Regions from separate parts of the Sphingomonas sp. LR59 genome, predicted to be linked through region 1. Evidence: predicted binding sites of a transcription regulator. Region 1 holds the regulator's gene; each other region holds the start of a gene.

Region 1 (7,260 bases):
CGGTCGAGCGCTGGCTGGAGGCGGAGCGCGACCAGCTGGTGCTGTGGCTGCCGGTGATGCTGGGGGTGGGATAGCGCTGTGGTTTGCGCTGCCCGACGCGGCGGCATGGTGCGTGATGTTGCTGCTGCTGGTGGCGAGTGGGTTGACTTGTCTGGCCGTGGGGCAGGGCGGGCGTGCGGCGCGCGCGCTGGCGATTGGTCTGCTGACTGCGGGGCTCGGTCTTGGGCTGATCTGGGCTCGGTCGGAATCGGTGGCACGACCGGTGTTGGGCGGCCCGACGATCGCGAGCTTCTCGGCGAAGGTTGAGGCGATCGAACCGCTGGTGGCGCGGAAATTGGTGCGATTGACGGTTCTGCCACTTGGCAAAGGTGTGGAGACTAATGGGCAGCCGGTTGCCTTGCCTTACCGGGTCCGCGTCAACCTCGCGGAGACCGATGCGCCTAAGCTGCTCGGGACCGGGGCAGTCGTACACCTGCGCGCTCGCCTGATGCCGCCGCCTTTGCCAGCGGTGCCAGGCGCCTACGACTTCGCCCGGGTTGCGTGGTTCGGCGGTATCGGCGCGACGGGACGCGGTTTTGCACCGGTTGCTGTGACGACGCCGAGCGGATCGGGCGCCGGCATTCGCGTCGCTCTGTCGCACCATATCGTCTCGCGACTGGACGGCAGCGCAGGCGGCATAGCGGCAGCGCTCGCAACGGGTGACGTTGGTGCGATCAGCGAAGAGGATTCGGAGGCGATGCGCCGGGCGGGCCTCGCACATCTGCTGTCGGTTAGCGGGTTGCATATCACCGCGGCGGTGGCAGCGACGATGTTGATCGTGCTGCGGCTACTGGCGCTCAGTCCTTGGCTGGCGCTTCATGCGCGACTGCCGCTGATCGCTGCATTGGCGGGTGCGGCGGCGGCGATCGGCTATACCTTGCTGACCGGGAGCCAAGTGCCGACGATCCGGTCGTGCGTGGCCGCGTTGCTCGTGCTGGCGGCACTGGCGATGGGACGCGAGGCGATGACGTTGCGGCTCGTCGCGGCGGGAGCGGCGTGCGTCATGCTGGTATTGCCCGAATCGGCAGCCGGACCGAGCTTCCAGCTGTCGTTCGCGGCGATCACCGCGATCATGGCGCTGCACGAGCATCCTGTGATCCGCGCGTTCTTTGGTCCGCATGACGAAGGACGCGGGCGCAAACTCGCGCGGGGTGTCGCATCGCTGCTGTTGACGGGCCTGCTGGTCGAATTCGCGCTGATGCCGATCGCGGTCTATCATTTCCACAAGGCGGGGCTGTACGGCGCGTTCGCCAACATCGTCGCGATCCCGCTGACGACGTTCGTGGTGATGCCGCTGGAAGCGTTGGCACTGCTGCTCGATGCGGGCGGTCTTGGCGCGCCGATCTGGTGGCTGGTCCAACGCTCGCTCGATGCGTTGCTCTGGCTGGCGCATATCGTCGCCAGCGCTCCCGGCTCGGTGCGGTCGTTGCCCGCGATGCCGACGGCGGCGTTCGCGCTAATGATCGTCGGGGGATTTGGATTGCGCTCTGGCGGACCCAGTGGCGACGCCTCGGGCTGATGCCGCTGGCGGCCGGCGCGATCTGGGCGCTGACCACGCCAGCGCCTGACGTTCTGGTGACGGGAGACGGTCGCCACGTCGCGGTACGAACCGCGGCGGGGCTGGCGATGCTGCGCGACCGGGCGGGCGACTATACGCGCGACATGCTGGCCGAGAATGGTGGGGTGGATGGCGAGCCGCTCCTGCTCGCGGACCAACCCGATGCCCGATGCAGCCGCGATCTGTGCGTCACAGATATCGCTGGACGAGGACGGATGTGGCGCATCCTAGCGACCCGCAGCGCCTATATGGTTCCGATTGCAGAGTTCATCGCCGCCTGCCGCGGCGCCGATGTCGTCGTCAGCGACCGCGGTCTGCCGAAACGTTGTGCGCCGCGGTGGCTGAAGCTGGATCGTCGTGTGCTCCGGCGGACGGGCGGTGTCGCGCTGACCTTGGGGAGCGGGACAGTCGTGACCATCCTGAATGCAGACGATCGTCACCCCTGGCGCGATCCGCCTCTCCTCGAACGCACCGCGCACTCGTTCAAGCCGGGACATGGCAGGTTTCATAACGCAGCGTCAGCGTTTCGCGCCAGCCGAGGCCGTCAAAAGTAGAATGTTCACGCGAAGGCGCAAAGGCGCGAAGGTGATGCGATTCGGGAGACATTCACACCTCCATGAACGATAAGTCGACGTCGGTTTTTCGGTGGTCTGCGAAGGCAAATAGACGCCGATCTAAGCACCACATCTTCGCGACTTTGCGCCTTTGCGCCTTTGCGTGAACAAAATCATCCGTAGCCGTATGCGATCCCAGCGCGAAGAATTGGTTCACGCGGAGCCGCGGAGAAGTTTTTTACGATGGATGAATCGGGCTGGCTATTGTTCGGTCTTACTGCCGCAGGCATTGGAACAGCTTCGTCTCTCGCCGAACGCAATACCTCCCCGTCTCCGCGTCTCCGCGCGAACAAATTCTTCGGCTGTGTGGGTGATTGGCGACGAAATGTTCGCGCAAAGGCGCAGAGGCGCAGAGATTGAGGGTTCGAGTCGAAGTCGCGCTTATGCATCGGAGCGGGAGAGGGGCTTCCGGACGCTTGGCGGTCCTTGCTTGGGCATGTCGAAGAACTGTTCCCGACAGCTCCGAGTATCGAGTATATCGCTTAGTCTGCCGATCAGACGCGGTCACCGTCGCTAGCGGGAACGAGCGACTTAGCTCACCAGCTTGAGCGGGCGCTTTTCCTTAGCAACTAAAAACCGTGATCGGCCTGCGTCGCTGTGGCGCAGGCCGGTCCCGGTCATTCAGTCATAGCGGCGGAGGATGCCGGATAGTTTGCCTTGGACGCGGACTTGGGCGGGGGCGTAGCGTTGGGGGTCGTAGGCTCGGTTTGCAGGGTCGAGGCGGACCATGGCGCCTTCGCGGCGGAAGTATTTCAGGGTGGCTTCGCTGTCTTCGATCAGGGCGACGACGATCTCGCCGTCTCGGGCGGTCTCGGTGCGGCGAATCAGGGCGTAGTCGCCGTCTAGGATACCGGCCTCGACCATGGAGTCGCCGGAGACTTCGAGCGCATAGTGTTCACCCGAACCCAGCAGTGCGGCGGGGACGGCCAACATCGTGCTGCCTTCGAACGCTTCGATCGGGACGCCGGCGGCGATGCGGCCGTGGAGGGGGATCTCGACGACGTCGTTCGCTGGCTGTGGCGCGGTAGCGGGCGCGGGCTTTACGTTCGACGCCTTTGATGGCGCCTTTTTCTCGGCACGCTCGGGCATGCGAAGCACTTCGAGTGCGCGCGCGCGGTTCGGCAAGCGGCGGATGAAGTTGCGCTCCTCAAGCGCGCTGATCAGACGGTGGACGCCCGACTTCGACTTGAGGTCGAGGGCGTCCTTCATCTCCTCGAACGACGGCGAGACGCCGGTTTCGTTAAGGCGATCATTGATGAAGCAGACGAGTTCGTGCTGCTTGCGCGTGAGCATGGCGGTTCTCCGTCCGGAACAGACTGGGAACTTCTATGGAACATAATTAACGCCGTCAAGCGCTCGTGTTACGCGATCACGAGGATTTCCGCCGATTCGCCCTCCCTTGCCGCCGGGGCGTCGCCGGGACGGACGATGAGGCAGGTCGAGCGTGCGAGCGTAAGCAGCATCGAACTGTCCTGGATCGTCGAAGCATAGGCTTTGCCGTCGCGCAGTTCGGCGCGGAGATAGTCGGTGCGGGCGTTGTTGGCGGGCAGGTCTTCGCCGAGCAGCGCGTGGGTCGACTGGGGGAGCGGGTCGCGCGCGCCCGCCATGTGCGCGACGACGGGTTTAACGAACAGCGTCGCGGTGACGAACGCGGAGACCGGGTTACCGGGAAGGCCGAGCACCATCATCTCGCCGATCCGGCCGGCCATCATCGGCTTGCCGGGGCGCAGCGCGATCCGCCAGAAATCGATGGTGCCGCCGGCGGCTTCGATCGCCGGGCGGACGAGGTCGTGGTCGCCGACCGATGCGCCGCCGGTGGTGACTAGGAGGTCTGCCTGAACGCTTGCGAAGGCTTTGCGGAGGATCTCGAGATTGTCGGGCAGGATGCCGAGATCGATGATGTCGACGGGCATGTCGGCGAGCATCGCGGCGAGCATGATGCCGTTCGATTCGGGGAGCGCTACGCCGTCGGTGGTGGAGCCGGGGGGACGAGTTCGTCGCCGGTGGCGGCGACGGCGACGCGGATGCGGCGGTTGACGGTGAGGCTGCCGTGGCCGCCGGTTGCGGCGACGGCGATGCGGGCGGGGCTGAGGCGGTCGCCGGCGGCGATCAGGCGGGTGCCGGTGGAGAAATCGAGGCCCTTGCGGCGGGTGTTGCGGCCGAGCGTCGGGGGGCCTTCGCCGGCTAGGATCAGGGTTGCGCCGTCACGCTCGGCTTCTTCCTGGACCATGACCGTGTCGGCGCCGTCGGGCATGGCGGCGCCGGTGAAGATGCGGGTGGCTTCACCTTGGCCGACCTTGCCGGTGAAGGGGCGGCCGGCGGCGCTTTCGCCGATGACGGTCCAGGGGCCGGGGAGGTCTTCGAAGCGGATCGCGTAGCCGTCCATCGCCGAGAGGTCTGCGGCGGGCTGCGTGCGGCGGGCGAGGATGTCCTCGGCGGCCCAGCGGCCGGCGGCTTCGCGCAACGTCACGGTCTCGTAGCCGACGCGAGGGGCCATGGCGAAGAGGCGGGACTGGGCTTCGGCGACGGGGACTAGGGTCATGCTTTTGGCTCTGATATTACGTGGTTTTCCTGCTGAAAGTGCAGGAAGTTCACACGCTGGGAGACTTTTGGCGGGCGCAGTTCTGGGGTTCAGGTTTGGAACGGTCTCGTCCGGTAGAAGGTCCGGCGGGAGGGTGTGAGTTTCGGCCTTGTCTGGCGCTTTGCCATGGGTTTGGGGTGTAGGACAGGTGTTGTCGGGACTGCGGCTGCTGGCAGGGCGGTCCGTCGCAGCTACTGCCTCCTTGTTCTCCCGCGAAGGCGGGAGCCCAGTCTGGGTCCCGCCTTCGCGGGGAAACAGGGGTTGGGCGGAGGGCGGTCGCTGTAATGTTGGCCTTCCCAATTGGGCCCCGGCCTTCGCCGGGGTGGTGCTAGTTCGCCGGGGTGGTGCCACTTCGCTGGGGTGGTGCTGGTAGGTTGGTGCCGTTTTTTCCAGGTCGGCGAGTGGATGCGGATGATGGCCTTCGCGTCCTTCGAACCTCTGGCCAGCGCGGGTTCATCCGGTGTGGGGCTTTGTTTGGGGAAAGAGACACCAGATCAGTATGATGACGCGTAATCAGCCTCGGGCGAGAGACAGGATCGGGGCGGCGGTGGGCGCCGTGCTGTTGCCGGGGGTGCTGGGCTATGCCCTGCTCAGTGGGCTGGTGGTGTCGATGCCGGCGGCGGTGAGCGATGCGTTGAAGGTGTTCGATGCGGCGCCGCCTCCGCCACCGCCGCCCGAGGAGAAGGTCAGGCCTCGGCCTTCGCCTAGCCGGAAGCCCGAGGGGGCTGCGTCGCCGCCTAATTTGAAGTCGAAGGCTACCGAGGTGGTGGCGCCGCCGCCGGTGGTGCCGGTTGTGGTGCCGCCGCCTGTCGTGATTGCGGAGAAGGCGGGGGTGGGGGCGCAGGCTACGGCGGGCGCTTCGGATGTGCGCGGGCCGGGGACGGGGAGTGGCGGGATCGGCAATGGCACCGGGAGCGGTGGGTATGGCAATGGCGACGGCGGGGGTGGTGAGGAGACGCCGCCGCGGTGGCGCAAGGGGCGGCTGAAGGACTCCGACTATCCGGACGACGGTGCCGAGACCGGGATCAGAGGGCGCGTATTCGTGCGGTACGTGGTCGAAACCGATGGGCGAGTCTCGCGGTGCCGGGTGACCCGGTCGAGTGGGAGCCGGGAGCTTGATGCACTGACGTGTCGGCTGATCGAGCAGCGGTTTCGGTATGATCCGTCGCTGGATGCGGCAGGGCGACCGGTGGAGTCGACGATCGTGGAGAGCCACGACTGGTCTATGGATGACGATTGAAGTCCAAAGCTACGCGCGTTCTGCTTGGCTTGCCCTCACCCTCGCCGCCTTTGGCGTCTATCCCTCTCCCCGTTGGGGAGAGGGTTTTCTTCTACGCGGCCCAGTTGCCGGATTTGCCGCCGGACTTTGCGCGGACGCGGATGTCGGTGAGGACCATCGTCTTGTCGATCGCTTTGGCCATGTCGTAGATCGTCAGGAGCGTGACCGTGGCGGCGGTGAGCGCTTCCATCTCGACGCCGGTCTTGCCTTCGGTCGAGGCGGTGGCGGTGGCGGTTACGCCGGTTTCGTCCACCACGAGGTCGATTTCCACCTTGGTCAGCGGGAGCGGGTGGCAGAGCGGGATGAGGTCGCTGGTGCGCTTGGCAGCCATGATGCCGGCGACGCGCGCGACGGCGAGGACGTCGCCCTTTTTCGCGGTGCCGGCGCCGATCGCCGCGGCGGCTTCGGCGGACATGGTGATACGGCCGGAGGCGATGGCTTCGCGTGCGGTGACCGCCTTGCCGCCGACGTCGACCATTCTTGCCGCGCCGGCTTCGTCGATGTGCGTCAAGCCGGTCACCCGACGAGCGCTCGGGTGGCGGCTTCGACGTCGTCCTGGCGCATCAGCGCTTCGCCGATCAGGAAGCAGTGGATGTCGTGCGCGGCCATCGCGTCGAGTTCGGCGCGCGTCGTGAGCCCGCTCTCGGCGACGAAGGTGCAGTCCTTCGGGGCTTTGCCGACGAGGTCGTAGGTGCGCTGGAAATCGACCGAGAAGTCGCGCAGGTCGCGGTTGTTGACGCCGATGAGGCGCGACTTGAGCCGCAGCGCGCGCTCCATCTCGTGTGCGTCGTGGACCTCGACCAGCACGTCCATCCCGCATTCGAGCGCGGAGGCCTCGATCTCGGCCATCTGGATGTCGTCGAGTGCTGCGACGATGATCAGGATGCAGTCGGCGCCGATCGCGCGCGCTTCGGTCGACTGCCACGGGTCGACCATGAAGTCCTTCCGCAGCACGGGGATCGAGACGGCGTCGCGCGCCGCGGTCAGGTAGGCGTCAGAGCCCTGGAACCACTTTTCGTCGGTCAGCACCGAGAGGCAGGCGGCGCCTCCGGCTTCATAGGCGCGGGCGTGGGCGACCGGGTCGAAGTCGGCGCGGATCAGGCCCTTCGAGGGACTCGCTTTCTTGATCTCGGCGACCAGCGCGTAGCCGGTCTTTGCGTCGAGTGCGGCGCGGAAGCCGCGGGGTTTC
Region 2 (7,260 bases), 630 kb from region 1:
TTCACCACCCAGCGCGTCGAGATGTACCTGCGCGCCAAGCGGATGCTGGAAACTGCCCGGGTTCGCTAGCCCCACCCATCCACGAGCCCCACCCGTCATCCCAGCGAAAGCTGGGATCTTTCGCGGCTTGGGAGCGACATTCCTCAGAGAGATCCCAGCTTTCGCTGGGATGACGGTGGGGAGGAGTGAAGGTCACGCAACCGGACCGACGACGGAATCGAGCCGCAACTCACACGTGACGAACCCCCGCACACCCGCTATCCGCACCCCATGATAAAGCGCGCACTCCCCGTCACCCGTGAGGCGGATTTCTCCGCCTGGTACCAGGCCGTCATCTCCGAGGCCGATCTCGCCGAGGAATCCGGCGTCCGCGGCTGCATGGTCATCCGGCCCTGGGGCTACGGCATCTGGGAGCGCATCCAGCGCCTGCTCGACGACCGGATCAAGGCGACCGGTCACGAGAATTGCTATTTCCCGCTCTTCATCCCGCTCTCGTATTTCGAGAAGGAGGCCGAGCACGTCGACGGGTTCGCCAAGGAAATGGCCGTGGTCACGCACCACCGGCTCAAGGCCGACGGCTATGGCCGGCTGATCCCCGATCCCGACGCCAAGCTCGAGGAGCCGCTGGTCGTCCGCCCGACCTCCGAGATGGTCATCGGCGCCGCGTTCGCGCGCTGGGTCCAGTCGTGGCGCGACCTGCCCGTGTTGATCAACCAATGGGCGAACGTCGTCCGCTGGGAGATGCGCACGCGCATGTTCCTGCGCACCAGCGAGTTCCTCTGGCAGGAGGGCCACACCGCGCACGCCACTCCGCAAGAAGCGCGCGACGAGACGCTCAAGATGCTCGAAGTCTATCGCGATTTCGCGGAGGAATGCCTCGGCGTCCACGTCATCGCTGGCGAAAAGCCCGAGAATGAGCGCTTCCCCGGCGCGGTCGCGACCTATTCGATCGAGGCGATGATGCAGGACGGCAAGGCGCTGCAAGCCGGTACCTCGCATTTCCTCGGCACCAACTTCGCCTCGGCGCAGAACATCCGCTTCCAGAATGCCGGCGGCGAGTTCGAGCTGTGCAACACGACCAGCTGGGGCGTGTCGACGCGGATGATCGGCGCGGTCATCATGGTCCACGGCGACGACGACGGCCTGCGCGTGCCGCCGATGATCGCGCCATGGCAGGTCGTGATCGTCCCCATGTTGCGCGACGTGCCCGAGGACGCGGCGATCGTCGAGTATTGCAAGTCGCTCCAGGCCGAGATCGCCAAGCAGTCCGCGCTCGGCGAACCGGTCCGCGCGCTGCTCGACCTCAAGCCCGCCAAGGCCGCGACCAAGCGCTGGGGCTGGGTCAAGAAGGGCGCACCGATCGTGATCGAGGTCGGCGGCCGTGATGTCGCCGGCGGCAACGTCACCGTGATCCGCCGCGACCGCCTCTACCGCGAGGACGGCAAGCTCGACAGCAACGCCGTCGCGCGGACCGAGTTCGTGAGCGAAGTCTCGGGCATGCTGCACGACGTTCAAGCGACGCTCCATGTCGAGTCGATGAATCGCGTGAAGGGCAACATCGTCCCCGCCGATGACTTCGCCGCGGTCGAAGCGCATTTCGCCGACGGTATGAAGAACCCTGGCTGGGTCGATGTTCGCTGGTCGAAGCCGACCGGGCCTGCGCTCGACAAGGTGGTCGAGCGGTTGAAGGCGCTCAAGCTCACCATCCGCAACGCGCCGATGGGGCAGACCGGCTGCGACGACGGCGCGTGCATCTTCACCGGCGAACCCGCGGTGGAGCGCATCCTGATCGGCCGCGCTTACTAAGCGCGCCGATCGGCTGCGGTCGGCGTCACGTCGAGGGCTTGCTCGAAGTCGGGGGCGGGGTGCCAAACGACCCGGATACCCAGTGCGGCGGACCAACCGAAACGGACCGGTCTGTCGGCTGCGTCGCGGTTCCCTGTGTGGTATCGTCGCATCGTCTTTGAACGGTGCGACCTTAGGGGGCAGGCATGGGCGTGACGGGGATCGGCGGCTTCTTCTTCCGGGCGAAGGACCCGGAGGCGATACGAGCTTGGTATGTCGAGCATCTCGGCGTCGGATCGGTGCCCTCTGGTCCGTGGGAGACGCAGGCAGGGCCAAGCGTCTTTGCGCCGTTCGCGGTCGACGCCGAATATTTTCCCGTGGATCGCCCCTGGATGCTCAACCTGCGCCTCGACGACCTCGACGGCATGTTGGTGACCCTCCGTGCGGCCGGGATCGCGGTGATCACCGATCCCGAATGGGACATGCCCGGCTTCGGCCGCTTCGCCCGCATCCATGACCCGGAAGGCAACCCGATCGAACTCTGGCAACCCGACGATCCTTCATAAGGAAGCCGCGTTCGGCTTCGGTCGGATGAGCGGCGGTGCCGCCAGCCGATCGGTTGAGAATGTGGCGACTCCAAGTACGCGGCGTTCGACCCGCTCGGGAGTGGGCCACTCACCGTGCCGCCATTGATCTGCTGTCTGGTCTTTAGGATGATTGTCGCACGCGCTGCGTTATTGCGGCGGCCCGGGACGGATCGACATTCGACCATCCACCGTTGCGCGCGTGCTACAGCGGTTGGCTCTCCGACCGGTGCCCATGTTTCCCCGCGAAGGCGGGGATCCAGACTGGGCTCCCGCCTTCGCGGGAGAACAAAGAGGAGAAGCGTAACGAACGCGTTGGGCAGCGCGTGCAGGTCCGATCGCGACAGTACCGACAAATTCCGAGCGCCGCCGTTCCGCAAAACCAGATTTTCTCGCCTCCGCGACACCTGGATGCCGACCCAAGCCGGCCCGAGCGAAGCCTAAGGGCCCGCCATGACGAGAACAGATCAGACGGCACACGCTGAAACCCGGCTATCCGCGCCCTCGCGCACCGATCTCCGGGTGGTCAAAACAATTCCCCCTGCGGCCCCCGCGGCGCCCGGAACAGGTCGTTGCGGAGCGCGATCCGCTCCTGATTCAGCCCGTGCTTCGCGCACGCGATCCGGAACCGCGTTCCCAGCAGGTCCGCCCACGGCCCTTGCCCCTTCATCCGCGTGAAGAAATTCGGGTCGTTGTCCTTGCCGCCACGCAGCGACGCGATCGTCGCCATCACCTTCCCCGCGCGATCAGGGAAATGTTCGTCGAGCCACGCGCGGAACAGCGGTGCGACTTCATGCGGCAATCGCACGGGAATGAAGAACGCCCGGCTTGCTCCTGCTTCCGCCGCCCGCGCGACGAGGTGTTCGATCTCATGGTCCGTAATCGCCGGGATGACCGGCGCGATCGACACGTACACAGGCACGCCCGCATCGGCGAGCTTGCGCACCGCGGCCAAGCGTCGCTCGGGATGCGGCGCGCGCGGTTCGACGGTCGACACGATCTTCGGATCGAGCGAGGTGATCGACATCGCCACCGCCGCCAACCCCTTCGCCGCCATTGGTGCGAGCAGGTCGAGATCGCGCACCACGCGGTCGGACTTGGTCGTGATCGTGAGGGGATGATCGGTTTCCGCCAGCACCTCGATGATGCCGCGCGTGATCCGCCAGTCGGTCTCGATCGGCTGGTACGGATCGGTGTTCGTCCCCAATGCCATCGGCGCACAGACATAGCCCGGCTTCGACAGTTCGGCGCGCAACAGCGTCGCCGCCGAAGGCTTGGCGAACAGCTTGCTCTCGAAATCCAGCCCCGGCGACAAATCGTGGAACGCATGGCTTGGCCGCGCGAAACAATAGATGCAGCCGTGCTCGCAGCCCCGATACGGATTGATCGAGCGGTCGAACGGTACGTCGGGCGAGGCATTGCGGCTGATGATCGTCCGCGGTGTCTCGACCGTCACCGTCGTGCGCAGTTTCGGCGCGATCCCGTCGATCCCCTCGCGCATGTCGAGCCAGTCGCCGTCCGCCTCGGTCTGCGGCAGATTGAACCGGCGGCTTTCGTCATTGCGCGTCGCACCGCGAACCGGACGGACCTGTTTCATCGCACGATGATACGCTCGACTACGGAACATATAAAGAACATAATGTTTCGGTCTAAAAAATGCTCGAACGGCTGAGTTAATCTGCATCTACCTGAAATTGATCGCTTTTCACCAAGTGCGACGACACGCGAATCAATACTCGCGGGCGGTCGCGATCCGGCGTAGGGCAAAGCGATGACGGGACAGATGACCACGGTGGAACGCGCATTCGAACTGGCACGCTCGGGCGAGTGCGAGTCGGTCAATGCGCTACGGCAACGCTTGCGCCGCGAGGGGTACGACGCGGTGCATCTCCATCTTCATGGCTCGTCGATCAACAAGCAGCTTGTCGATCTCATCCATGCGGCGAGGGGCGGGTCCGCGCTGGCGTAGTGACGGGCGTCACGCCTTGAACAGCGAGCGGGCCTTCAGCACCGATGTTGCGCCGCTCGCGTCGGTCACCGCGTAGGTGAAGCCCGGCAGCAGACAGTAAGCCCCGACATTCCCTTTCGTATCGAGTGCCAGGAAGCCGACCTGGATGCCGCGGATCGCCGCGCCGCGCAGCGTTGCGATATGACGAACGACCTCTTCGCACGCCTGCTGCGGCGTTGCGCCCGCGCGCATCGAGGCCACGACCCGCGCCGATCCCGCCACGCGCGTGACTTCCTCGCCAAGACCGGTCGAGGTCGCGCCGCCGACGCCCGCCTCGACGTACAATCCCGAGCCGACCTGCGGAGAATCGCCGACCCGGCCGCGCATCTTGAACGCCATGCCCGACGTGGTGCATGCGCCGGCCATCCGTCCGTCGACCGTGCGTGCAAGCAGACCGATCGTGTCATGGTCGAGCGCGCCACCGGGCGTACGGGTAATGCGGTTTTCGCTATTGGCCTCAGGTTGGTATTTCGAGGTCTTGAGCCACTCGCGCCACGCCTTTTCGGACTCGGGCGTGAGCAGCGACTGTTGCGGGAAGCCCTGATCGCGCGCGAACCGCGTCGCGCCTTCGCCGACCAATAGCGTGTGCGGGGTCCGCTCCATCACCCGGCGCGCGACCGAGATCGCGTGCACGGTGTCCTCGAGCGCGGCGACCGCGCCGACGCCGCCGGCATCGTCCATGATGACCGCATCGAGCGTGACGTGGCCATCGCGGTCGGGATAGCCTGAATAGCCGACGCTGTGGTTGTTCGGGTCCGCCTCGGGCACCATCGCTCCCGCCTCGACCGCATCGAGCAACGATCCGCCGGCGCGCATCTTGGCGAATGCCGCGTCGTTGGCGGCGGCCCCGAAGTCCCAGGTCGAGAGGATGACCGCACCCGATCCGCTGCGAATGCGGGGCGAACCCCTTGGTCGCGCGTGTCCGGTCGCGACGCGGCGCGCGCGAAAGGCGCGGCGAGATTGATCGCGCCAAGGCCGCCCAGCGCCGCCAGCAATGACCGTCTCGTATTCATCGTTCGTCCCCCCGGGCACCAATCGCGGGATGCTATCGCAGACCATATCGGCTGACCAGTCACCATGCTGCTTTGCAACATTATTTCTTCGATGTCCTAGATCGGTATTGTTTAGGCATTGACGAAAACTCTCTTTGACCAAACCTGTCATCGGGGCCGGTGAACGCGTCGTGACGCAGCCGGAGTTAAAAGGGGAACATGATGATATTGGATCAGTCCGTGTCGCGGATCGCTCTCGCAGCGTCGATCTTTCTCGCGGCCATGCCGGCCGCGGCGCAGGTCAGTCCCGCCGATGCGGTGAGCCCGGCGCAGGCTGCGGCAACGACGCCGGCGGAGGCGAAGGTCCAGGCCGACGCCGATACCGCGCTCGCCACGCAAGAGACCGCCCGTCCCGCCGCGGTGGCGGACGACACCGTCGTCGTCACCGGGTCGCGGATCCGCCGTCCCAACATGACGTCGGCGGCGCCGATCACCACGGTCACCGCGCAGGATATCCGCGCGCAGGCCGCGATCACCGTCGAGGACGTGCTCAATCGACTGCCGCAGGTGTCGCCCGACAGCCAGCAGACCTATCAGGATTCGGACGGCCGCCAGCGGATCAAGCTGCGCAGCCTCGGTTTCGAACGCACGCTCGTGCTGGTCGACGGCAAGCGGCTCGGCACGCAGAACGGCCAGGACGTCGGCATCATCCCGCCCTCGCTGCTCGAACGCGTCGACGTGCTGACCGGCGGCGCATCGTCGGTCTATGGCTCGGACGCGGTCGCCGGCGTCGTCAACTTCATCCTCAAAAAGGACTTCGAGGGTATCCAGCTCGACGGCAATTACAGCTTCTACAATCACGACAACAAGGACACGATCGTCTCGCCGCTGGCCCGCGCGAACGCATTCGGCAGCCCGCGCGGGCTCGCCAACGACGGCGGCCGTTCGGACGTCACGCTGACCGCGGGGTCGAAGCTGTTCGACGGTGCGCTGCGTTTCTCGGGCTTCGTCAATTACCGCCAGGCCAACGACGTTCCCTATGATGCGCGGTCGACATCCGCCTGCCAGCTCGTCCAGACCGGCAAGGACGGCCCACTGTCGTGCTCGCTGTCGACCTATTCGCCGAGCGGCTATGTCTCGCCGCGCAGTGGCGCGAACAGCGGCGTCGGCTATGTCAACGATCCCGCCGGCACGCAGACGTTCGTGCCCTACGGCGCCGGCGCGGGGAACGCCGCCAATCCGTATGACGGCTATTCCTATCAGCGCCAGTTCGAGCGGTATACCGCCGGCGGTTTCGTCAGCGCACGGATCACGCCCGAAATCGAGCTGTACGGTTCGGGAATCTGGTTCCGCGACAAGTCGATCAATCCCTACCCGACGCGCATCTACAGCTACACCGCCTATGGCGATGCGCCGTACCAGGTGAACTGCAACAACCCGTATCTGTCGGCGTCGCAGGCCAGTACGATCTGCGGCGCGCAGGCGGGCACGTCCGCGACGGCACCGCTCGATGTGCGTTATCGCTTCAACGACCTGCCGTTTGCACCCGACACGTATCTGAACACCGCGATCCGCGCGACCGCGGGCGTACGCGGCACCGTCGGTAAGGCGTGGACCTATGACGTCGGCGGCGTCTTCTCGCGCAATCAGCAGGATATCACGTTCGGCAATTTCGCCGATTACGACCGGGTCAATCGCTCGCTCAACGTCGTCAACGTCAACGGTACGCCGACCTGCGCCTCGAAGGTATCGGGCGTCGATCCCGCCTGCGTTCCGTTCGACGCGTTCAGCGCCGGAACGCTCGGCGCACCACTCGCCGAGTATCTGTTCACCGGCCGCAGCGGCACGTCGAAGGGCGTCGCCAAGCTATGGGACGTCGTCTCGTCGGTCA
Region 3 (7,260 bases), 1.4 Mb from region 1:
ATTACATCTTGTTCGGCCTCGTCGCGGGGATGGTCGTCGGCTGGATCCTGAACGCGTCGATCGACAACGGCACGGCCCAGTCCGCCGAACGGCTGAAGGACATCGCGGGCTATTTCTCGATCGTGACGTCGCTGTTCCTGCGGCTGATCAAGATGATCATCGCGCCGCTGGTGTTCTCGACGCTGGTCGTGGGCATCGCGCATATGGGCGATACCGGTGCGCTCGGGCGGGTCGGATTGCGTAGTCTCGGATGGTTCATCTGCGCGAGCCTGTTGTCGCTTACTTTGGGCCTGATCCTCGTCAACGTGTTGCAGCCTGGTGTCGGCCTCGCGCTCGCGATACCGCCCGCCACCGCTTCGAGCGGCGTCGACCGCGCTGCGTTCGATCTCGCCAAGTTCATCACGCATATCGTCCCCGATTCGATGATCGCGGCGATGGCGGGCAACGAGATCCTCCAGATCGTCGTGTTCTCGGTGTTCGTGGGCGTCGCGATCACCGCGGTCGGCGAGAAGGCCGCGCCGCTGGTCAAGGCGATCGAAGCGCTGGTCGCGGTGATGCTCCAGATCACTAACTACGTGATGCGGTTCGCGCCGTTCGCGGTGTTCGCGGCGGTGACCGCGACGCTTGCCGAGCGGGGGCCGACCATTCTCGGCCAGCTCGGCTATTTCATGCTGACCTTCTATATCGGCCTCGCGTTGCTGTGGGCGATGCTGATCGGGATCGCGTTCCTGCTGATCGGGCCGCGGACGCGGTTGCTGGTACGGTATATCCGCGATCCGTTGATCCTGGCGTTCTCGGCGGCGTCGTCGGAGGCGGCGTATCCACGGACGCTAGAAGCGCTCGACCGGTTCGGCGTGCCGCCGCGGATCGCGAGCTTCGTGCTGCCGCTGGGCTATTCGTTCAATCTCGACGGGTCGATGATGTACATGACGTTCGCGTCGCTGTTCATCGCGCAGGCGTATGGCATCCACATGCCGATCGGGCAGCAGATCGCGATGCTGCTGGTGCTGATGGTGACGTCGAAGGGCATCGCCGGCGTGCCGCGCGCGTCGCTGGTGGTGATCGCGGGGACGTTGTCGATGTTCAAGATTCCGGAGGCCGGGATCCTGCTGATCCTGGCGGTGGATCATTTCCTCGACATGGGGCGCTCGGCGACCAACGTGATCGGCAATGCGGTGGCGGCGACCGTGGTGGCGAAGTGGGAGGGCGGGCTTGATGAGCGGGAACCGGCGGACCGGGACTTTCCGCATGCGCCTAGCGGGCATGGGCCGAAGGTCGTCGTGGATAGTTACGAGAAGATCGGACCGGGGCAGGTTTGAGGTTGGACGGCGTTGAGCTGACGACGTCTCAAGGATGCCCTTCCACGCTGGCGGTTTAATAAAGAAGCACCTCCCCAACGAAGGCCGAGGTCCAGTTGGGACACGCCGGTGATCACCGTAGCGCCTCGTTATTTCGACCTTTCCGCCTGGGCCCCGGCCTTCGCCGGGGTGGTGTTTGGGAAGAGGTCGTCTTCTTGGCCCCGCTTTGGTTCCCTACTTGCGCTACTCACGCGTAGGCGTAGGGCCCGCCCTTTTGAGCCCAGCCTGATACGCCGGCCGCGCGTGGACCTTGGCGAGCCAGGCGATCGTAGCGGGGCGGGACCCATTGAGGCCACCGCGGCTGCGGGCGGCTTCCAAGGGAAAGCTCATCATGATGTCGGCGGCGGTCATCTCGGCGCCGGCGAACCAGGGACGTTGCGACAGTTCGGATTCGACATAGTCGAGGTGAACGTCGATCATCGGCTGGATCTTCTTGACCGCGACCTTGCCCATGATCGGAATGCGCGCGAGCACGAGCTTCAGCAACAGCGGCGGCATCATCGAGCCTTCCGCATAGTGGAGCCAGAAGCGGTAGCGCAGCGCGTCGGCGCGGTTGGCAGGGGCGCCGAGCTTGCCGTCCGCTTTGTCGACGAGATATTCGACGATCGCGCCCGTTTCGGCGACCACCTGACCGTCATCCTCGATGACCGGCGACTTGCCGAGCGAGTGGACCTTCTTGAGTTCGGGCGGCGCGAGCATCGTTGCCTTGTTCCGCTCGTAGCGCTTGATCTCGTAGGGGAGACCGAGTTCCTCGAGCATCCAGAGGATCCGCTGCGATCGCGAGTTTTCGAGGTGGTGGACGATGATCATGCTGGGCCCCCTGGTTTCAATTCGCCGATTTGCGCGCGGTCCAGATCCAGGCGGCGGCGGGGAATTCCACCGTGTCGCCGTCGCAATACCGTTCGCAGACCTGGGTGAGACGCGCGATGTGGCGCTCGCGTTCCCCTGGAGCAGCGTCGCGGATTGCGGAGGCCGCAGGGCCGATACGGCAGAAATAGTCGACGGCGTCGGCTACGGGATCGGTGCCCTCGCCTGCTCGGTAAGAGAAGGCGATCCGCTGCGGCGTGGCGGCATGCCAGCCTGATTCCTCTAGGATCGTGGCGACATGGCTCGGATCGGCGAAGGCGAACGGGCCCGGCGTGGTCGACGTCGGGGAGTGAGCATCGCCGCCGGTTGCGGTGACGATTTCAGTGGCCCAGCGGTTTACGGCGCGTTCCGCAAAGCAGGAAAAGACGAGCCCGGCGTCGGGGGCGGCGGCTTCGGCCAATATGGTGAAGGCGGCGATGGGGTCGGCGAAGAACATGACGCCGTGGCGCGAGACGTAGAGGTCTGTCGGGGCGTGGTTCGGGGCGGCAACGGTGATGTCGGCACATTCGAAGCTGGCGTTGGCCTGGGTTTCGCTGCGGTGTCTCGCGATCTCGATCAGGGTTGGCGAGAGATCGATGCCGGTTACGGTCGCGTTCGGGAGGGCTGGCGCGGTGGCGAGTGAGGTCGCGCCGGCGCCGCAGCCTATGTCGATGATCTTGCGGGTTTGGGGGGTGGCGGCGGCGAGGATCGCTGCGTTCAAATGTGGGGTCAGGTTGGTGAAGCTGCGGTCGGTTCGTCGCCATTCTTCGGCCCAGACGTCGCCTATTCTGCCGGTCCAGTCATAGGCTGTGGTCATGGGTTGTGGTGCCTCATGGTTTGATCGGGGGCGGCGGTTTAGAGTGAAGTATAGGAAGTATAGATGCTCGCGTGGGTTTGGCGTTGGGGTAATTGGAGGTGTCGCCGGGGTCGTTGCGTTGCTTTGTGCGCCCGTCTGCATCCTTGTTTCCCCGCGAAGGCGGGGATCCAGACTGGGCTCCCGCCTTCGCGGGAGAATAAGGGGGTGATGCCGTCCGGTAGAAGCCGCCACCCCGGCGGAGGCCGGGGCCCAGTTGAGGAACCGTCGTAACGAAAGATCGCGCTTCGTTATTACCACCTTTCCAACTGGGCCCCGGCCTTCGCCGGGGTGGTGTGTTGGGGCGGTGCGGTGCGGTGCGGTGCGATGCCTATGTAGAGATTCTCGCCGGCGCAAAGCCGAGGCTGACGCCGATGCAAGCCCGACGCCGCCACGCTCCCTGCACGACCAACCGTGTGCCCTCACCCTCCCATTGCGAAGGCAATGGGCCCCTCCCTCTCCCCTTAGGGAGAGAGGTTAAGTGGTTTATGCGTCGTCTTCGGCGTCGGGGCCGGCCATCATTTCCTCGGCGACCTTGTCGGTGCGCGCGCGGATCTGCTTTTCGAGGCGGTCGGCGGTTTCGGGGTTGTCCTTGAGGAAGGTCTTCGAGTTCTCGCGACCCTGGCCAAGACGGACGCTGTCGTAGCTGAACCAGGCGCCGGACTTTTCGACCAAGCCCGCCTTCACGCCGAGATCGAGGATCTCGCCGAGCTTCGAGACGCCCTGCCCGTACATGATGTCGAACTCGACCTGCTTAAACGGCGGGGCGACCTTGTTCTTGACGACCTTGACGCGCGTCTGGTTGCCGGTGACCTCTTCGCCGGCCTTGATCGCACCGATGCGGCGGATGTCGAGGCGGACCGAGGCGTAGAACTTCAGCGCGTTGCCGCCGGTCGTCGTCTCGGGGTTGCCGTACATGACCCCGATCTTCATGCGGAGCTGGTTGATGAAGATCACCATGCAGCGCGAGCGGCTGATCGAGCCGGTGAGCTTGCGTAGCGACTGCGACATGAGACGCGCCTGGAGGCCGACATGGCTGTCGCCCATCTCGCCTTCGATTTCGGCACGCGGCACGAGGGCTGCGACCGAGTCGACCACGAGCACGTCGATCGCATTCGAGCGGACCAGCGTGTCGACGATCTCGAGCGCCTGCTCGCCGGTGTCGGGCTGCGACACGATCAACTCGTCGATGTTGACGCCGAGCTTCTTGGCGTAGACCGGGTCGAGCGCGTGCTCGGCATCGACGAACGCCGCGGTGCCGCCGCCCTTCTGCGCTTCGGCGATCACGTGGAGCGCGAGCGTGGTCTTGCCCGAGCTTTCCGGACCGTAAATCTCGATCACGCGGCCGCGCGGCAGGCCGCCGACGCCGAGCGCGATGTCGAGACCGAGCGAGCCGGTCGAGATGACCTCGACCTGCATGGTTTCCTTGGAGCCCAGGCGCATCGCCGAGCCCTTGCCGAAGGCGCGGTCGATCTGCGCGAGCGCGGCGTCGAGCGCCTTCTGCCGGTCGTTGGTTGCGGTTGCCATGCCGGTGTCGATCACTTTCAGATTAGCGGCCATTGATGAGCTCCCATCGCTAAAGCAAGCGCGCGTGCCATTCAACGCGTCAAACACCATGTATTCTCTTTGTTCTTACGGAACAAGTAGGGAACAGTGGGTTGGCGGCGAAAAGATTTAGAGCTTGGTCGTGGTCACGGATGCGCTGGGCACGGCGCCACGAAATCGGCCGCCTTAATATATGATCGGTCATCATCCTCGCGCAGGCGTGGATCCATAGCCTGAAGGGCCAGCGATCCTATTGCGACGCCAACCAGTATGGGTTCCCGCCTTCGCGGGAATGACGGGGTGGGGGCGGCGATCTTTGATCGAAATTCGGTCAGTCTTTCTTACGAGGGTGGGCTTATTCGGGCTCGCATTTGATCAGGCGAGCGTCGTTGCGAGGGTCCACCAACCGCGGGCTTGGGCGGCGGTGGCGGCGTCGTCTCTGGCCTCAAGGGTTTCGAACAGGGCGAAGCAGGTGGCGCCCGAGCCGGACATTCTGGACAGGAGGACGCCGTGCGCTGTGTCGAGAAGGGTGCGCACTTCCGCGATTTCGGGGGCGAGCGCTAGCGCGGGGGCTCGAGGTCGTTGCGGCCTTCGAGGGCGCGAGCGAGGAGGTCACCTTCGGGGATCGGGCCTCGGTCCTTGCCGTCCCAGGTTTTGAAGACAGCGGCGGTGGAGACGGCGACGCCGGGGTTCACGAGGAGCAGTGGCGTGCCGACGAGACCTTCGATCTCGGTAAGCGTGTCGCCCTTGCCGGTGCCGAGCGTGGTGCGGTTGGCGAGGCAGGCGGGGACGTCTGCGCCGAGCTTTGCGGCGATGTCGTGAAGGCGAGGGTCGGTTGACGGGACGCCGTGGAGTCGGGCTAGCGCTCGGAGGGTGGCCGCGGCGTCGGCTGATCCTCCGCCTATGCCCGAGGCGATCGGGAGGTGCTTTTCGAGAGTTATGGCGTGGTGGGTGTTCGGAGCGAATGCGGTGGTGAAGGCGTCTGCGGCAGCGGTTACGAGATTGCCGTTCCAAGGGGCGCTGCCTTGGGTGGCGTTGGGCAAGCCGTGCGCGTCTTCACTGTCCGTTCCCAATTGGGCCCCGGCCTTCGCCGGGGGGTGTTGGGGGTTGGGAGGAGTGCGACGGCGAAGGGGCCAGTTATGGTGAAGCTATTGGTTTGGGCGGCTTCTACCGTGATCAGGTCGCCGTCGGTGGCGAAGGCGAAGAGGGTTTCGAGGTCGTGATAGCCGTCGGCGCGGCGGCGGCGGACGTGGAGGGCCAGATTGATCTTGGCGGGCGCGGATTCGGTTATGGCGGGCATTGCGGGGTCTCGAGGTTTTGGGCGGACTTGGCCGGTGTCCGGCGTTGTGCATCGGCTTAGCCACAAAACATCCGTCATCCCAGCGGAGGCCGGGATATCGTGGTTTGGCAGGCGGCGCGTGCCTCTTGGGATACCCCAGCTTTCGCTGGGGCGACGGGACCGGGGAAGGGGGGACGGCTTTTTGGGGTGGTTTTGTGGTTGGCTTTCGAGGCAGTTCAGCCGATCAAAGACCGTCATCCCAGCGCAGGCTGGGATCTCGTGGTTTGGCGAGCGTCGCGTGCCTCGTGGGATACCCCAGCTTTCGCTGGGGTGACGTTTTTGGTAGTGTGGGGCCCTTCCCCTTCCCCGGTGGGGCAGGAATTTAGCGGCGAGCGTTGACCGGAAGGCCGTTGGCGATCTTTGCGGTTATGCGTGCGGTATCGGCGGGTTCGGCGGTGAGGAGCGCCGCGCGCCAGGCGTAGCGGGCTTCGTAGTTTCGGCCTGTGCTCCAGTACGCGTCGCCTAGGTGATCGGATATTTCGGCGTTGGTGGGTTCGGCCTGCGCGGCGGTTTCGAGCAGCGGGAGCGCGCGCGCGGTGTTGCCCGAGAGGTGATAGGCCCAGCCCAGCGAGTCGGTGATCGAGGCGTTGGTCGGGTCGAGGCGGGTGGCGCGTTCGAGCAACCGGATCGAGGCGGGGATGTCGTCGCCGTGCTCGACTTGCGCGAACCCCAGATAGTTGAGCGCGAGCGGTTGCGCAGAGCCGCGGGCGACAGCTTTTTCCAAAGCGTCGCGCGCTTCGGGCCAGCGGCCGGCTTGGTCGAGCGCACCACCATATTGCAGCCAAGCCCCCAGGTGCCGCCCTTGTCACCGTCGGCGGCGATAATGCGCTGATACCAGGTGGCGGCTTCGGCGGGGTTGCCGGTGGTCAGCAGCAAGTCCGCATAGCGTTGCCAGTCGGCGGCATCCGCGCCCTTTTGGTCGGCGCGATTCTTGGCTGCAGCGAGCGCTTCGCCGTCGCGATCGGCGTTCGACAGGATGTCGATGCGCTCGGCGGCGGCGGCCCCGGCGGACGGGCCCTTCGGGTCGATCTCGTCGAGGACCGCGAGCGCGCGGTCGACGACCTTGTTGCGGGCGAGTGCGTCGGCGAGGAGGATGCGCGCGCCGTCATAGCGGGGGTCGGCGCGCAGCGCGGCCTGCGTCAGCGCGATCGACAGCGGCGAGGGTTCGCCCGCGGCGAGGTCGCTGGCGAGGCGAGCAAGCAGGCGCGACACGCCGATCGCGAGCGGTTGCTTGGCCGGCGCCGCGGCGATCAGCACGCGCGTTTCGGTGGCGAAGCGGTTGGCGACGGGGTCCTTCGCGGCGGTGGCGAGCGACGGTT
Region 4 (7,260 bases), 1.6 Mb from region 1:
CGAACACCGGCTGACCGCGGCGGCGGCGGTCGACGAAATCGGCGATCCCTGCGCTGGTCGCGTTGAGCAGCGGGTACGTCCGTGACCGGGTCATCCATTCCGGCCGGCGCGATGGTCCGCCACTCATCGTGTCGATGACCAGCGTCGCGAGCAGGAAGACGAGGCTGGCGAGGATCAACCCTTTCAACGCCCCGAAGCCGAAGCCAAGCGCACGGTCAACCGGACCAAGGATCGAAGTCCGCGTCCGCGCCCCGATCGCATTGGCGACCAGCCGCCCGCCGATATAGGTGACGCCGGTGATGATCGCGAAGGCCAGCACCGCGGCGCCACCAACCGTCCCGATCATCGGCGACAGCGCGGCGGCGAGCGGGATGTGGAACAGCTTGAGCATCGCCACCATCGCCACCCAGGCGAACATCGACAGCACTTCGGTGACGAACCCGCGGATCAGCCCCAGCACCGCCGAGCCGGCGACGGCGAGCAGGACGACGATGTCTAGGGCGGAAAGGTTCATGGCTTCTGGAATAGGGACGCGGGAGGCGAACCGCTAGTGCGGGTTGCGCCCGACGAGTCTTAGCGGTTCAAGCCGAAAACACCGTAGCGTTCGCGCCACGCGGCGACTTCGCCCTGCAGATGCCTGGGCGCTGCCTCTCCCGAGAGGACAAAGCCAGCGACGTCGTTGTCGGGATGCATCAGCATTTTCTCCGCCCCGTCGCTGAACCACACCGGGACTAGCTGGTCGCACACGGCGTCCAATACCGCCGCCGCCATGCCGTTCGCGATCGCATCGCTGCCGGCGAGCATACGGACATGGATCGAGACGCCTTCGAGACAGGTCTGCGGCTTGTCGACGAAATTGAGCGACACGAGCAGCCCGGACCGGTCGGGCCGAGCCGCGTCGGGCAGGCTCGCGACCCGGCGCCAGACGCAGAACCACGTCCGGCAGATGCGCGGGCGGATCGCATGGATACCGCACCCTTGGTCGCAGAGGTGGATACACGGCGTTCCCGCGGGTTTGGCGAACTCTGGCGTCTTCACCGTCAGTTCGGTGCAGCACGCGGTGCAATCACCGCACTCGCGATTGAGAAGGATCGGTCCCAGCAGCGTGGTTTCCACATCGGCGTGCGGTTGGGTCGGGATGTCACGCCGATCCACGGTTCAATTCCTTCGGAATCCACCGTGAAGACCATCGGCTTGCCCCGAGACATCGGCTCCCATCCCGCCTGCAAGGCGGCCCGCACGCCGCGCACGATCGTCGCGTCGTCGATCTGGAGCCGCCCGCGTGGCAAGCCCTTCAACAGACGCTTAGGCGCGGGGAATTCCAGCAGCGCTTCGCGTTGCGCATCGTCCTGCAACAGCGAGATCGTCATGCCCTTCCAACCATCGGCATCCGTGTGCTGCGGCTCGCGCTCGAGGTTCCAATCGTATCGGGTGCCATCGACCTCGACGGTACCGGTATTGCTTTTCGTGTTCGCCATGCGGGCGCCTTAGCATGGCTGTCGCGAGAGGCCATGCGCTCGCCGCGTGACCGAACCTGCCGCGACGATGGTGCTGTGTGCGGTTCGATCGACTGATGACCGACAACGGCCATCACCGCCCCACCCCGGCGAAGGCCGGGGCCCAGTTGGAAAGGTCGTGGTAATTAAGCGCAGCGGTCGCCAGCAACGTCCCCCAACTGGGCCCCGGCCTCCGCCGGGGTGGGGCTTCATCTATTGGGTATCAGTGCCAAACGAGTCCACGATGACGCGATACGCTGATGGGAACGCAGCCCCCCGATCGGACCTGTCCGCACGGCCCAGCACAATCACCACCGTTTCCTTGTTCTCCCGCGAAGGCGGGACCCCAGTCTGGGTCCCCGCCTTCGCGGGGAAACAAGCTACCTTCTTGTGTTCGTTATCCCCGCCCCATCATGTGATCGACGAACGACGCCAGCGTCTTGAACCCCGACAGCTTCATCCCGCTCTTCTCCCCCGTCATCGACGCCGGCACCAGCGCGCGTTCGAAGCCGAGCTTGCTCGCCTCTTTCAAACGCAAGGGCCCATGCGCGACCGGACGGATTTCCCCTGACAGCGCGACCTCACCAAACGCCACTGCATCGACCGGCACCGGCCGCTCCGACATCGCCGAGATCAGCGCCGCCGCCACCGCCAGATCCGCAGCCGGATCCTGGACGCGGTAACCGCCGGCGATGTTGAGATAGACTTCGGCGTTGGAGAAGCTCAGCCCGCACCGCGCTTCCAGCACCGCAAGGATCATCGCGAGCCGCCCCGAATCCCAGCCGACCACCGCACGCCGTGGAGTCGCGCCCGACGCCAGCCGGACCGTCAGCGCCTGGATCTCGACCAGCACCGGCCGCGTTCCCTCCAGTGCCGGGAACACCGTCGCCCCCGTCATCGCATCGTCGCGGTGCGTCAGGAACAGCGACGACGGATTGCCGACCTCCGCCAGTCCTTCGGTCTGCATCGAGAACACCCCGATCTCGTCGGTCCCGCCGAAGCGGTTCTTGATCGCGCGGAGGATGCGGTATTGGTGGCTCCGCTCGCCTTCGAACGACAGCACCGTGTCGACCATGTGCTCGAGCACGCGAGGGCCGGCGATCGAGCCGTCCTTCGTCACGTGGCCGACCAGCACCACCGCCGTGCCGCGCTCCTTGGCAAAGCGGATCAATTCCTGCGCCGAGGCACGGACCTGGCTGACCGTCCCCGGAGCGCCCTCGATCAGGTCGGAGTGCATCGTCTGAATCGAATCGATCACCAGCATCGCGGGCGGCTTGGTCTGCAACGTCGTCAGGATGTCGCGCGTCGACGTTGCCGCCGCAAGCTGCACCGGCGCATTGCCCAGGCCCAGCCGCCGCGCGCGCAGACGCACCTGGTCCGCCGCTTCCTCGCCCGAGACGTACGCGACCGACTGCCCCGCCAGCGCCATCTTCGCCGCCGCCTGCAACAGCAGCGTCGACTTGCCGATCCCAGGATCGCCGCCGATCAGCGTTGCCGAACCCTCGACGAACCCGCCGCCCAGCGCACGGTCGAGTTCGGCGATGCCGGTCGCCATCCGGTCGGGCAGCTTGATCTCCGCATCGAGCCCGACCAGCTGGATCGCGCGGCCGCCGGTCTGGAGATTATGCTTCGAATGGAACGGCGTGGCGGCGGTGTTCGCCTCCTCGACCAGCGTGTTCCACTCGTTGCAATCGGCGCATTGCCCCGCCCAGCGGTGCGACACCGATCCGCAAGCCTGACACACGTAACGCTTCTGGGGTTTCGCCATCCGAGCGATGTACGAGAACGATACGGGAACATCAATGGCCGGCATACGACCTATGTTGCGGATTTAGTGGCGCTTGACGGCGCACGGCGTTATCCGCGCGATGATGCACGCCACCGACCTGCGCATCGCCCTGTTCAGCGGCAACTATAATTACGTCCGCGACGGCGCGAACCAGGCGTTGAATCTGCTCGTCGGTCATTTGTTGTCGAAGGGCGCGACGGTGCGTGTCTATTCGCCGACCAATGCCAAGCCGGCCTTCCCGCCGACCGGCGATCTGGTCGCGGTGCCGTCGTTGCCGCTGCCGGCGGGGCGCGGCGAATACAAGATGGCGCGCGGGCTGCCCGCGGCGATCCGCCGCGATCTCGACGCGTTCGCGCCGAACATCGTCCACGTGTCAGCGCCCGATTTTCTTGGCCACCGCGCGATCAGTTATGGACGCCGAAACGGTATCGCGACGGTTGCGTCGCTGCACACGCGGTTCGAGACGTATTTCCGCTATTACAAGATGGCGTTCTTCGAGCCGATCATGGTGAAGATCCTGACGCGCTTCTACAACCGCGTCGATGAAGTGCTGGTGCCCGGGCGCGGCATGGCGGAGATCGTCCGTGACTGGGGCGTGACGACGCCGACCGCGATCTGGTCGCGTGGCGTTAACCACGACCGCTTTACGCCAACGCGCCGCGACCTAGAGCGGCGGCGCGCGCGGGGATCGCAGACGGCGAGGTCGCGGTCGGGTTTCTCGGGCGACTGGTGAAAGAGAAAGGTCTCGACGTCTTCGCCGACGTGATCCGAACGCTGGAGCAGCGCGGGGTACGGCACAAGGTGCTGGTGATCGGTGAAGGTCCGGCGCGCGACTGGTTTGCCGAGCGCGTGCCCGGCGCGGTCTTCGCCGGGTTCCAGTCGGGTGACGATCTCGGCCGCGCGGTCGCGTCGATGGATGTGTTCTTCAATCCGAGCGTGACCGAGACGTTCGGCAACGTGACGCTGGAGGCGATGGCGGCAGGTGTGCCGGTGGTCGCTGCGCGTGCGTCGGGTGCGGTCGGGCTGGTCGATGACGGCGTGACCGGGTTCCTGGTGCCACCTACGGACATCGCAGGATATGCCGACGCGATCGGGCGGATTGTTTCGGAGCCGGGCCTGCGCGAGACGATGGGCTGGGCCGGACACGACAAGGCCGCCGGGTATCTGTGGGATACGATCAACCAGACAGTGCTGGATACGTATCTCGAGGTGATGGCGCGGCGGGGTGGCTAAGTTGTCTGCCACGTGTACCTTTCGAATTCACCTTCCCCCGCTCCCTCCCCGTCACCCCAGCGAAAGCTGGGGTATCCCTGTTGGCGGGCGCCGCGACCCGAATGGGGAGTTCCCAGCTTTCGCTGAGATGACGATTGAGGGCCGGGATGACGGTTTGGGGGACGATGTCAGACCGTCGCCCAGTCGAACGTCAGCGGCGCCTCGCGGAAGGCGAAGCGGTCGAGGTGGCTCGACACCACCCCGCGCATCCGCTCGACGTCGTCGCCCTCCGGCACGGTCAGCGCAACGTCGAGCGTTTCGCTGTCCGCGCGCATCTCCAGCACCGCGCCGTTCGGAAAGGCGATGCGGCCCTCTTCCTCCGAGAAGGTGACCTCCATCTTGTGGCTCCAATGCTTGGCCAGTTGCTGGAGATACTTGCTGGCCGAATGCGTCGGCACCCTTGCGACCGAGACGCTCACTTCAAGCGCTCGATCTTCTGCGCGGCTTCGTCGAGCAACGCGGCGACTTCATGCAGCGTGTCCTCGTTGACGTCCTCGCGCATCAGCCGGTGCTGGAGCACCTGTCGAAGATTGCCCATCGCCCGCCGGATTGGCGCGCCATCGGTCCGCTCGGATTCAGCCCCGACCGCCGCCAGCCGCGCGAACAGGCCGTCCACCACGGCCGCATTCTCGGCCAGATGCGCGCGGCCCTCGTCGCTCGCCGCAAAGCGCTTTTTCGCGCCTTCCGACTGCTGCTCCTCGATCAGCCCCATCTCGTCGAGCATGCTGAGCGTCGGATAGACGACCCCCGGGCTCGGCGCATAGCCGCCGCCGGTCAACCCCTCGATCTCGCGGATCAGGTCGTAGCCGTGGCGCGGCGCGTCCGCGATCAACTTCAGCATCACGAGCTTCAGCTCGCCGCCATCGAACAGCCGACGCCGACCACCGGGGCCACCGCGATGGCCGTGGCGACCATGACCTTCGTGGCCGGGGCGACCGCGGCCTTCGCCGTCAGCCCGCGGACCACCGATCCAAGCTCCATATCCCATACCAAAACGCATTTGAGTGTTCTCCGATATATCTTTATTCATGATTTAAGATATATCGCAGAATGTTTCCGGTTCAAGTGGTGCGCGGCAAATTTTCATGTTTCTTCCTCTGTCATCCCCGCGGAGGCGGGGACCCAGACCCTCGAACCGAGCGAGCATGCATGCCGTCAGCCAGTATGGATCCCCGCGTCCGCGGGGATGACGATGCGTGTGACGGTGACGATACGGGGGAAGGGGACGATTACGCCCGGATGGCAGACGGATGGGCAAACCGGCCCCCGCCCCTATCTTGCCGGCATGGCCGATCTCTTCGCGGGCTTCGAACCCGCCGCCCCCACCGAACCGCATCCCGAAAACGCGCCGCTCGCCGACCGTCTGCGCCCGCGCACGCTGAGCGAGGTGGTTGGACAGGATCATATCACCGGTCCCGAAGGCGCAATCGGGCGGATGGTGTCGGCTGGGCGGCTGTCCTCGATCATCCTGTGGGGGCCGCCCGGCACGGGAAAAACGACGATCGCGCGGTTGCTCGCAGATGCGGTCGACCTGCGGTTCGTTGCGATCTCCGCGGTGTTCTCCGGAGTCGCCGACCTCAAGAAATCCTTCGCCGAAGCGCGCGAGCACGCCAAGATCGGCAAGCGCACGCTTCTCTTCGTGGACGAGATCCACCGCTTCAATCGCGCGCAACAGGACGGCTTCCTCCCCTATGTCGAGGACGGCACGGTGACGTTGGTCGGTGCCACCACCGAGAACCCGTCGTTCGAACTCAACGCCGCTCTGCTCAGCCGCGCGCAGGTGCTGATCCTCGAACGCCTCGGCCGGGGTGCGCTCGAACAGTTGCTCGACCGCGCCGAGACGGAGATGGAGCGCCCCCTCCCTGACCCCGCCCGCCAAGGACGCGCTGATCGCCAGCGCCGATGGCGACGGCCGCTTCCTGCTCAACCAGGCGGAGACGTTGTTCTCGGTAAACCTGCCCGAACCGCTCGATCCCGCCGGCCTCTCGAACTTCCTGCAACGTCGCGTCGCGGTGTACGACAAGGACCGCGAGGGGCATTACAACCTCATCTCCGCGCTCCACAAATCGATCCGTGGGAGCGACCCGCAGGCGGCGCTCTATTATCTCGCGCGGATGCTGACCGCGGGCGAGGAACCGCTGTTCCTGCTCCGCCGCCTGACCCGCGCCGCGGTCGAGGATATCGGCCTCGCCGACCCCCAGGCGCTGGTCCAGTGCATCGCCGCCAAGGACACCTATGATTTCCTCGGCAGTCCCGAAGGCGAACTCGCGATCGCCCAAGCCTGCGTCTATCTGGCCACGGCGCCCAAATCGAACGCGGTCTACAAGGCGCAGAAGGCGGCGTGGAAATCGGCGCGCGAGACCGGCTCGCTGATGCCCCCCGCGTCGATCCGCAACGCACCGACCAAGCTCATGCGCGATATCGGCTACGGCAAGGGCTATGCGTACGATCACGATACCGAGGATGCGTTCTCCGGCTCGGATTACTGGCCCGACGAGATGAGCCCGCAGACCTTCTACACGCCGACCGAACGTGGCTTCGAGAAGCGGCTGTCGGAACGGCTCGCCTATTGGGACGGCTTGCGCGCCGAGAAGAATGGCTGAGCCACGGTTTACGCGGTTTGCGGCGATCGACTGGTCCGGCGCGCAGGGGCATCGTCACAAGGGCATCGCGGTCGCGATCTGCGAAACCGGTGATGCCGCG

Evidence for each region. Region 1 encodes LexA, which represses DNA repair genes until DNA is damaged. Its sites were predicted from a motif close to GTTCCNCNCTTGTTCT; they were not measured.
Region 2: the regulator LexA is predicted to act here: its motif matches at 3,990-4,005, upstream of QP164_RS10830 (PA0069 family radical SAM protein).
Region 3: the regulator LexA is predicted to act here: its motif matches at 4,694-4,709, upstream of recA (recombinase RecA).
Region 4: the regulator LexA is predicted to act here: its motif matches at 3,279-3,294, upstream of radA (DNA repair protein RadA).

The regions. Positions count from the first base shown of each region.
Region 1 covers NZ_JASPFL010000001.1:1,696,472-1,703,731, reverse strand. Annotated here, with positions in the region: gene QP164_RS07665 (ComEC/Rec2 family competence protein) at 44-1,558, shown strand; gene QP164_RS07660 (hypothetical protein) at 1,558-2,151, shown strand; gene lexA (transcriptional repressor LexA) at 2,833-3,504, opposite strand; partial or broken gene QP164_RS07650 (molybdopterin molybdotransferase MoeA) at 3,573-4,753, opposite strand; gene QP164_RS07645 (energy transducer TonB) at 5,340-6,032, shown strand; gene moaC (cyclic pyranopterin monophosphate synthase MoaC) at 6,124-6,591, opposite strand; gene trpC (indole-3-glycerol phosphate synthase TrpC) at 6,588-7,260, opposite strand, start outside.
Region 2 covers NZ_JASPFL010000001.1:2,331,175-2,338,434, reverse strand. Annotated here, with positions in the region: gene QP164_RS10845 (CcdC protein domain-containing protein) at 1-69, shown strand, start outside; gene QP164_RS10840 (aminoacyl--tRNA ligase-related protein) at 271-1,806, shown strand; gene QP164_RS10835 (VOC family protein) at 1,992-2,351, shown strand; gene QP164_RS10830 (PA0069 family radical SAM protein) at 2,896-3,966, opposite strand; gene QP164_RS10825 (hypothetical protein) at 4,141-4,338, shown strand; gene QP164_RS10820 (N(4)-(beta-N-acetylglucosaminyl)-L-asparaginase) at 4,348-5,409, opposite strand; gene QP164_RS10815 (TonB-dependent receptor domain-containing protein) at 5,610-7,260, shown strand, end outside.
Region 3 covers NZ_JASPFL010000001.1:249,580-256,839, reverse strand. Annotated here, with positions in the region: gene QP164_RS01205 (dicarboxylate/amino acid:cation symporter) at 1-1,319, shown strand, start outside; partial or broken gene QP164_RS01200 (glutathione S-transferase family protein) at 1,546-2,168, opposite strand; gene QP164_RS01195 (class I SAM-dependent methyltransferase) at 2,185-3,162, opposite strand; gene recA (recombinase RecA) at 3,544-4,617, opposite strand; gene QP164_RS19685 (hypothetical protein) at 4,978-5,139, opposite strand; gene QP164_RS19680 (GHMP family kinase ATP-binding protein) at 5,163-5,645, opposite strand; gene QP164_RS01180 (tetratricopeptide repeat protein) at 6,264-6,722, opposite strand; partial or broken gene QP164_RS19675 (hypothetical protein) at 7,010-7,260, opposite strand, start outside.
Region 4 covers NZ_JASPFL010000001.1:52,325-59,584, reverse strand. Annotated here, with positions in the region: gene QP164_RS00325 (CvpA family protein) at 1-514, opposite strand, end outside; gene QP164_RS00320 (YkgJ family cysteine cluster protein) at 574-1,140, opposite strand; partial or broken gene QP164_RS00315 (hypothetical protein) at 1,164-1,478, opposite strand; gene radA (DNA repair protein RadA) at 1,894-3,264, opposite strand; partial or broken gene QP164_RS00305 (glycosyltransferase family 4 protein) at 3,368-4,518, shown strand; gene QP164_RS00300 (DUF2218 domain-containing protein) at 4,686-4,976, opposite strand; gene QP164_RS00295 (PadR family transcriptional regulator) at 4,973-5,557, opposite strand; partial or broken gene QP164_RS00290 (replication-associated recombination protein A) at 5,843-7,160, shown strand; gene QP164_RS00285 (hypothetical protein) at 7,153-7,260, shown strand, end outside.